Regions from separate parts of the Pseudoalteromonas sp. CO342X genome, predicted to be linked through region 1. Evidence: predicted binding sites of a transcription regulator. Region 1 holds the regulator's gene; the other holds the start of a gene.

Region 1 (4,526 bases):
GCCGTCAGCAAGCTCAACTGCAAAGCAACATCGGTATTTTTGAACAGAATGTTGTTATTATTCATGGCAACAGAAAAATAAATGCCGATCGCCTAGAAGTCCACCGCCGCGCGGAGCTTGGTACTAACAAGCAACTGCTTGTTGCTACTGGCAGCCCAGCTATTTTCAGTGAACGTCAACCTGATGGTAATTTGCTAGAAGCCAAAGCAAACGAAATTCGTTACGACGTTGCGAAAGGCACCTTAGTCATTTCTGGCGATGCGGAAATCAATCAAACTGGGCAAAAAATCAATGCGCAAGTCATCACCTATGACATTGAAAAGCAATTGATCAGTGCTGAGCGCTCAGACCAAGAAGATTCTCGGGTAAGAACCATCCTTGTTCCTGTTGATGACAAAAAAGACGCAAAAGATAAAAAAGCGCAGGAAGAAGGTAACAATTAATGAGCGAGCTCAAAGCAACTGGTCTAGCAAAGAGTTATAAAGGTCGTCAGGTCGTCAAAAATGTTGGTTTAAGTGTTCAGGCTGGCAGCATTGTAGGCTTATTAGGACCAAATGGAGCGGGTAAAACCACTACGTTCTACATGATTGTAGGGTTAGTACCAAGCGACAAAGGTTTTATTCAGATTGATGATGAAGATATCACTTTGCTACCAATGCACAGCCGCGCGCGACTTGGTATTGGCTATCTACCACAAGAGTCTTCAATCTTTAGAAAACTCACGGTCTATCAAAATTTGATGGCGATTTTAGAAACTCGAAAAGACTTATCTAAAGTTGAGAGAGAAGCTGAACTAAACGAGTTACTGGACGAATTTAATATTCAACACATTCGTGACTCACAGGGCATGGCATTGTCGGGAGGCGAAAGAAGACGCGTAGAGATTGCTCGCGCTTTAGCCGCTAATCCTAAGTTTATCCTGTTAGATGAACCTTTTGCTGGTGTTGATCCTATTTCGGTGTTAGATATAAAGACAATCATAGAGCACCTAAAAAACCGCGGTATCGGTGTGCTAATCACCGATCATAACGTTAGAGAAACACTGGACGTATGTGAAAAAGCCTACATCGTTTCACATGGTGAGTTAATCGCTGCAGGCACGCCAGAACATGTTTTGGCAGATCAAACCGTAAGAGATGTCTACCTAGGCGAACAATTCAAGCTATAGTTAAGACGTAGTATTAATAACTGTTAAAAAGGATTGTTAGAGATACATGAGGCAATCATTACAGCTGCGCATGGGGCAGCAACTTACAATGACTCCACAACTGCAACAAGCCATTCGCTTGCTGCAGCTTAGTACATTGGATCTGCAACAAGAAATACAAGAAGCATTAGACAGCAATCCATTGTTGGAAGTGGAAGAAGGTGATAATACTGACGGCGAAAACGCTGACCAACACAGCCAAGAAAAGAGCAGTGCTGACGACAATCAAGATTCAAGCGATGAAGCGCAGGTTAGTGACTATGAAATAGACTCAGATACCGCCATGAGCAAAGACACTGTCAGTGATGACCTTGCCATGGATGTCACTTGGGACGAATATATGAGTGCAGCACCCGCTGCAAGCTCAGGCCCACTTCCCGATGACGATAATGTTTATCAAGGGGAAACCTCTGAATCTCTCCACGACTATCTCATGTGGCAACTTGAGCTGACACCATTTAGTCCAACAGATAGAGCGATTGCGATTGCGATTATTGAAGCGGTCGACCTGTCAGGCATTTTAACACTGTCTTGCGAAGACATTTTAGAAAGCATTAATGATGAGAGTAGCGAAGAGCCTATTGAGCTGGATGAAGTCGAAGCCGTGCTCAAACGTATTCAGCTTTTCGATCCTGTCGGTATCGCAGCGCGCAGTTTACAAGAATGCTTGTGTATTCAGCTAAATCAATTCGCCCCAGATACACCATGGATTGCCGAAACGAAAATGATCCTGACAGAGCATATCGACTTGCTTGCCAGCCGTGACTATCGAACTTTGGCAAAGAAAACGCGCCTTAAAGAAGCCGATCTCAAAGAGGTCATGACGTTAATTCATAGCCTTAACCCAAAACCAGCGGCAAGCATTATTCATGAAGAGCCTGAATATGTGATCCCTGACGTATCAGTGAAAAAAGTAAAAGGTCGCTGGGTCGTAGAGCTAAATCCTGATGCTATGCCTAAAATAAGAGTAAACGACCATTACGCTGCGATGTCTAGAACGGCAAAATCCAGTACGGATAGTCAGTTTATTCGCTCACATTTACAAGAAGCAAAGTGGTTTATTAAAAGCTTAGAAAGCCGAAATGATACTTTATTAAAAGTTACCAATTGCATTGTGCAACAACAACAGGCATTCTTTGAACATGGCCCCGAAGCAATGCGCCCTATGGTGCTAAATGATGTTGCTGAAATGGTTGAGATGCATGAGTCCACAATTTCCCGTGTGACAACACAAAAATACATGCATACACCTCGGGGAATATTTGAGCTGAAGTATTTCTTCTCTAGCCATGTAAGTACAGAAAATGGAGGTGAGTGCTCCTCTACAGCAATTAGAGCACTTATCAAAAAGCTGATAGCTGCAGAAAATACCGCGAAGCCATTGAGTGACAGCAAAATTGCAGATATCTTAGCTGAGCAAGGAATTAAGGTAGCGAGACGCACGATTGCAAAATATCGTGAATCCCTAGCCATTCCACCGTCAAATCAGCGTAAAAGCTTGATATAAGACGTAAAACCCAAGAAGGAAAAATGCTTATGCAACTAAATCTAACTGGTCGCCATGTAGAAATTACTGACTCATTAAGAGACTATGTCACCAACAAGTTTGCGAAGCTAGAAAGGCACTTTGATCATATCAATAACGTGCATGTGATCCTTGATGTCGAGAAGCTAGTACAAAAAGCAGAAGCAACATTACACGTAAACGGCGGCGAGCTATTTGCATCAACAGAGCATCAAGATATGTATGCCGCAATTGATGGCCTTATCGACAAGCTAGATCGTCAAGTTATTAAACACAAAGAGAAGCTCACTCGACACTAAGATGAAATTAAGTGAATTAGTGAACAAGGACTGCAGTAAAGCTGCGGTCCTTTTTAATAGCAAAAAACGTATTTTAGAATACATCAGCGAACTGGCTCATAGCCAAATTCCAAATACCAGTCAGCATGCTATCTTGGACGCCTTAATGGCGCGAGAGAAATTAGGCAGCACAGGGATCGGTAAAGGCATTGCCATTCCCCATGGTCGACTTGAAGGTTTGGATAAAATCCTTGCAATGGTGCTTGTCAGCGAGCAAGGGATCCAGTTTGAAGCCATAGATAAGCAGCCTGTCGATATTTTTGTCGCGTTCATCGTACCCGAAGGTGATAATCAACAGCACCTGAAGACCTTAGCGGCGATTGCTGATACACTCAAAGACAAGTCTTTTTGCAAAATGCTTAGGCAAGCAAAAAGTGACGATGAGTTATATGCAGTGATCCAAGGTGAACTTGATGAGTGATGAAGAAAAAGGACTCGAGCTTATCATTATCAGTGGCCGCTCAGGCTCTGGTAAATCTGTAGCGCTTCGAGTATTGGAAGACTTAGGCTACTATTGTGTAGATAACATTCCGGTCAATTTGCTGCCGTCTTTAGTCCGCAGCGTTTCGGACAATTATAATAAAATAGCAGTCAGTATTGATGTCAGAAACTTACCTAAAGAACAGGACGAGTTTAATGACATTCTTGAATACTTACCAGGCTTTGCCAAACCTACCCTGTTTTATTTAGACAGTGACGATCAAACCCTGATAAAACGCTTCTCAGAAACACGCCGTTTGCACCCTCTTTCACTGCATAATCTTCCACTAGATGTTGCAATAAAGAAAGAACGGGAATTGTTAGACGTATTGATCACTCGCGCCGATTTTCTCATTGATACTACAGGCCTGAGCGTTCATCAACTTGCAGAAGATATCCGCGAAAAAATCTTAGGTAAAAAAGACAAACAACTCATTATTACCTTTGAATCTTTCGGCTTTAAACACGGTATCCCAAAACAAGCGGATTACGTTTTTGATGCGCGCTTTTTGCCCAACCCACATTGGGAGCCTGAGCTTAAGCCGCTAACTGGCCTAGATCAGCCAGTCAAAGACTATTTGTCGAGTCACAGCATCGTGCAAAAGTTTACTTGGCAGATCCAAACCTTTGTACAAACTTGGTTACCACACTTAGAGCGTAACAATCGCAGTTATCTAACGATTGCAATAGGATGTACAGGTGGGCAACATCGCTCGGTATATTTAGCGCAAACCATTGGTGAGCGTTTTGCTAAAACCCATCCCAACGTCAAAATTCGCCACCGTGAGCAAGAGGGTTAAATGCTAGAAGATACGTTTTTAATCCAGAACAAGCTTGGTCTGCACGCTAGAGCAGCGACGGTTCTTGCACAATTAGCAACCCAATTTGATGCCGAAGTGACCTTATATCAAGGAGACAAAAGTGCAGCTGCTGACAGCGTACTAGCGCTGTTGTTACTTGAAAGCAGCCAAGGGAA
Region 2 (4,526 bases), on a different contig from region 1:
TATCCATCGCCACAAAGGGCGGATCAGCGCAACCTCTGAAGTAGGAAAAGGGAGCTGCTTTAGTGTATTGCTTTAGTGCTGTTCTTTTTGTTAAAGAAAAATAGCAACAACAAGGAATTAGTCATGAAACTTCCACTTATCGATAACGCCGAGGCAGAGTATATTCCAGCGTTTCTTACCAAGGCAGAAAGCCACTCACTGTATCAGTGGTTAATCAAGCACTGTGATTTATCTCAGCCTGAAATCATCACCTTGCCTAACGGTGAAAATACAGAGATTAGACCCTGGAAAATGATGTTTGTAGAGCCAAAGCTCGAAGATCCAGCGGTATTTCCTAGCTATCATGGTAGACGCCAAACTTGGCCTGATTTGATTGCATTGATACAGCAGCGATTACAGACTCAAATAGGTATCGAATTTAGCGTCTGTGTCTGTATTTTTTATCCAGATGGTGAAGAATACATGGACTTTCACAGTGATCTGTCCGCATTTGGGCCAACTAATGTTATCGCTTCTCTGAGCTTAGGTGCCGAGCGCTTGTTTCAAGTTCGTCATCAAGAAAATCCCGATGAGCAATTTGAACAGCTGCTAGAAGACGGTTCGTTATTCATCATGGGAAATGGCTTTCAAACGCAGTTCCAACATGCCGTACCTCCTACACCTAAAGAGATTGGTGCTAGATTCAATCTGACCTTTAGGCAGTTTGCTTGGCCCAATATTACGTAGGTGAACGATGAAAGTGGGGTTTTATCAATTTGCAGTCAACTATGGCGACCCTCAATGCAACCGGACAACCATAGAAAAAACTTTATCACAGGCTGACTTTGATCTCATCGTCTTACCCGAATTATGTACTTCAGGTAGCCTCTTTCTTTGCCATACTCATATGGAGGAAATGGCAGAGGAGTTATCCGACAGCACGACTATCAGCCTGCTTCAATCTATCGCACAACAACAACACGGTACTATCATCGCTGGCATCATTGAGAAGGCAGGCTGTGAGCACTTTAATAGTGCGGCTATAGTGGGTCCAGAAGGGATTGTTGGCGTACATCGCAAGGTTTTTTTAGCACCGCCCGATAAGCGCTTTTTTCAATCAGGTAATGCATTCAAAGTGCACGAAGTAATGGGTATTAAAGTGGGTATTTTATTATGTTACGACATCTGGTTTGAAGAGGGGCTGACGCAACTCACCGATCAGGGTGTACAGCTCATTGTGAACCCTTCAAATTATTGTGGCGAAGACAGCCTTGATACAATCATAAAACAAGCCAAGAAGTATAAAGTCCATATTATTTCAGCCAATCGCCTAGGAATGGACCACAGCAATGGCACGGGAATTCAATTTATCGGCCAAAGCCTTCTTGTGAGCCCTAATGGAGAGGTACTTATACTCGGCGATGCAAGGGAGCAGCTTATCACAACCGAAATAGACTTCTTGACCTCGTCATAAAGGTAACGAGAATTATTACCATCAAAAGCTGCTCAATTTTGGTTTTGCATCCACTGCAATTCTTGATATTATCGCAACTCGTTGGGGAGTAGCCTGCTTCCAATGCTCGGAAGAGTTCGTATCAACATAATTGGCCACATGCCATGGTGCGGACACCTCTCGGTTGGCGAGACCATCGATATATCCATGCCTGTGGTCGGGCGTGTGGATGTATCGTGGACTCAAATCGCCCGACCGGAGCAATGTAAATGAATTTCGTCACCCTGCTACTGTTAGCATACGCCATGTCTACCGATGCGTTTGCCGCGGCAATCGGTAAAGGCGCCAGCCTAAAATCACCTCGGCTTACCGAAGCCATAAAAATCGGCCTTATTTTTGGGATTATTGAAGCCAGTACACCGCTGATTGGCTGGTTAATAGGACAATCTGCAGCTGGCTATGTCGAGGCTTGGGATCATTGGATTGCGTTTATCTTATTGTTAGGACTTGGCGCTCATATGATTTATGAGAGCCTTAAGGGTGACGATGATGCACCAACGCAACACGCAAAGCAGCCTTGGTTAAAAACCATTATCACAGCGTTTGGCACTAGCATTGATGCGATGGCTGTCGGTGTCAGTCTCGCATTTGTTGATGTGAATATATGGCTCGCCGCTGCGCTCATTGGCCTTGCCACCACCATGATGGTAACAATTGGGGTGATGATTGGGCATTCGGCTGGAAAGTTTCTTGGTAGTCGAGCTGAAACCTTTGGAGGGGTGACCTTAATCTGTGTGGGAACTTGGTTGCTATATAGCCATCTTTCGATTTAATCTGACTCGCAGAAAGAGCGGTATATTTACCGCTCGCTTACTTATCCCTTTACCTTAGGGCTAATGGCTTTTAAGCCTTTTTAATCGCTTTTTTCAGCTTTTTGATTTTCGCTTCATGCTTTTCAATCTTTGCTTTACGCGCTTTCAGCTCTTTTTTAAGCGCTTTAACATCGCTTTTCTTCGCCATAACTAATCTCCTTTGGTTGTTTTGCGAACACCTACTACCATAGCAAAGTGACTGACAATATCAAACTACACCTGCACTACTGCATTACCTGCCATCTAATAGTGGTAATTTTGACCAAATACTATTTTGTACAACTAAATATTAGTAAATAAATAGAGTAAGTTGATATTAAAAAATACTAACCACTTGTTTTATAAATGATTTAATATTGGCTTGGTTGTTGCTACTCTAACCACAAATCAAGAGAACGGAACCAACCATATGTCTGTACCATTAAAAGATAGACCTCTCGAATCCATCAGGGAAGAGGTGATTGACCAGTTAATTCTAAATTACAGCCACGGTGAGCTTTCGGCTGATGCATTCGAGAGACGATTGGATAAAGCATACGACCTGAACGAACAAGAACAAATTGCAGCACTTAGTGCTGATTTACCGCTCAAGTCGGATGCAAGATATCACAGCGAAAAAGCCGCTCGTTTGGGTCCAAAATTTACCTCAAGCGTAGATGGTGCTGAGGCAATAAGCATTACCTCTATACTTAGTTCCAACCATCGCAGTGGCGAGTGGGTCGTACCTAAAGAGATCCACCTAAAAAACTACCTTGGCAGCTTGGAACTAGATTTTAGCAACGCAATTTTTAGTCACCCTGAAGTACATATTTATATAGATTGCATTTTAGGCAGTGACGAAATTTTTGTACCAGACACGGTCGATGTCGTCACCGATATTCGTAATATTATGGGTTCAGTAGAAAACACAAGAAATACGCTTGCATCTGCAGGGCAGGTGAAACAGCGTCCACGAATTTATATTCACGGCAGAATGATTTTGGGTAGCATTGAAGTTAGTGTAAAGCGCTCTATGAAAGCGCAAATAAAGCAATTTGCCGACGGCCTTAAATCCCTATTTGGTGACGGCACGAAATCCAAAAGCTAAAGCTTAATAAAAAACCCCTTGGTTCAGGGGTTTTTTATTATCCAAATAGCAGAGTAAACTTTTTACTTCTCTACCGGAAAGCCTCTATCACGCATTAGCGCCTCAACTTCAGCGTCACGGCCTCTAAACTTGCGATACGCTTCTGCTGGATCCATTGAGTTGCGAACTGAGAATAGGTAATCCACTAAACGCTGTGCAACGTCTTTGTCGTAGAAGCCACCTGGCGCTTCAGCAAACGCTTCTGCTGCATCAGAAGTTAATACCTCAGCCCACAGGTAACCGTAGTAACCCGCTGAATAACCTTCACCTGAGAATACGTGACCAAAGTGAGTGGTACGATGACGCATCACTACCTCGTCCGGCATGCCAAGCGCACCTAACTGAGACTTTTCGAATGCAACAGGGTCGCCAATCTTGTCAGGATCTGTGGTATGGAAAAGCATATCCATGATAGCCGATCCAAGGTATTCAGTCGTCGCGAAACCTTGGTTAAAGGTTGCTGACTTCTTGATTTTCTCGATTAGCGCTTTAGGCATAGGTTTGCCTGTTTTATAGTGAACTAAGTAACGATTGATCACTTCGTCCGTTGCCAACCAACGCTCCAATAGCTGAGATTGGAACTCAGTGTAGTCGCGCACGCCAGAGTTTGAACTTGGGTACTTCACGTTTGATGAAAGCGCATGCAGCGCGTGACCAAACTCATGGAAATAGGTTTCTGCATCTGACCAAGAAATTAAGGTCGCTTCACCTTCTGGTGCTTTCACAAAGTTGGAGTTGTTTGAGCTAAGCACATTTGTTTTACCATCAAATGTTGTATGGCTACGATATGATATGGCCCACGCACCAGAGCGTTTACCTTTACGTGCGAACGGGTCTAAATACCAAAGGCCGATATTATCACCGGTGGTTTTGTCTGTTACTTCCCATACACGAACGTCAGGGTGGAACACTGGTACTGAGCCCTTAGGCACTTCGGTGAACTCAAAGTTAAACAAACGGCCTGCAACATAGAACATTGCTTCGCGCAGATTGTCTAGCTGTAAATAAGCTTTAACTTCGTTTGAATCCAATTGATATTTAGCTTGGCGAACCTTCTCGGCGTAGAAACGGTAATCCCATGGCTTGATGGTGATAT

The links. The regulator sigma-54, encoded in region 1, starts transcription at its own class of promoters, with help from an activator protein. The targets are predictions, from matches to a motif close to GTTGGCACGNNNNTNGNNT.
Region 2: the regulator sigma-54 is predicted to act here: its motif matches at 2,660-2,678, upstream of EXT47_RS21150 (LiaF domain-containing protein).

The regions. Positions count from the first base shown of each region.
Region 1 is NZ_SGPH01000035.1:260,445-264,970, forward strand. Features, by position in the region: gene lptA (lipopolysaccharide transport periplasmic protein LptA) at 1-443, shown strand, start outside; gene lptB (LPS export ABC transporter ATP-binding protein) at 443-1,168, shown strand; gene EXT47_RS16600 (RNA polymerase factor sigma-54) at 1,215-2,714, shown strand; gene hpf (ribosome hibernation promoting factor) at 2,744-3,031, shown strand; gene ptsN (PTS IIA-like nitrogen regulatory protein PtsN) at 3,033-3,491, shown strand; gene rapZ (RNase adapter RapZ) at 3,484-4,350, shown strand; gene EXT47_RS16620 (HPr family phosphocarrier protein) at 4,351-4,526, shown strand, end outside.
Region 2 is NZ_SGPH01000040.1:520,534-525,059, reverse strand. Features, by position in the region: gene EXT47_RS21170 (PAS domain-containing sensor histidine kinase) at 1-76, shown strand, start outside; gene EXT47_RS21165 (alpha-ketoglutarate-dependent dioxygenase AlkB) at 124-726, shown strand; gene EXT47_RS21160 (nitrilase-related carbon-nitrogen hydrolase) at 734-1,453, shown strand; yybP-ykoY riboswitch at 1,525-1,665, shown strand; gene EXT47_RS21155 (manganese efflux pump MntP family protein) at 1,702-2,265, shown strand; gene EXT47_RS21150 (LiaF domain-containing protein) at 2,714-3,391, shown strand; gene EXT47_RS21145 (M3 family metallopeptidase) at 3,454-4,526, opposite strand, start outside.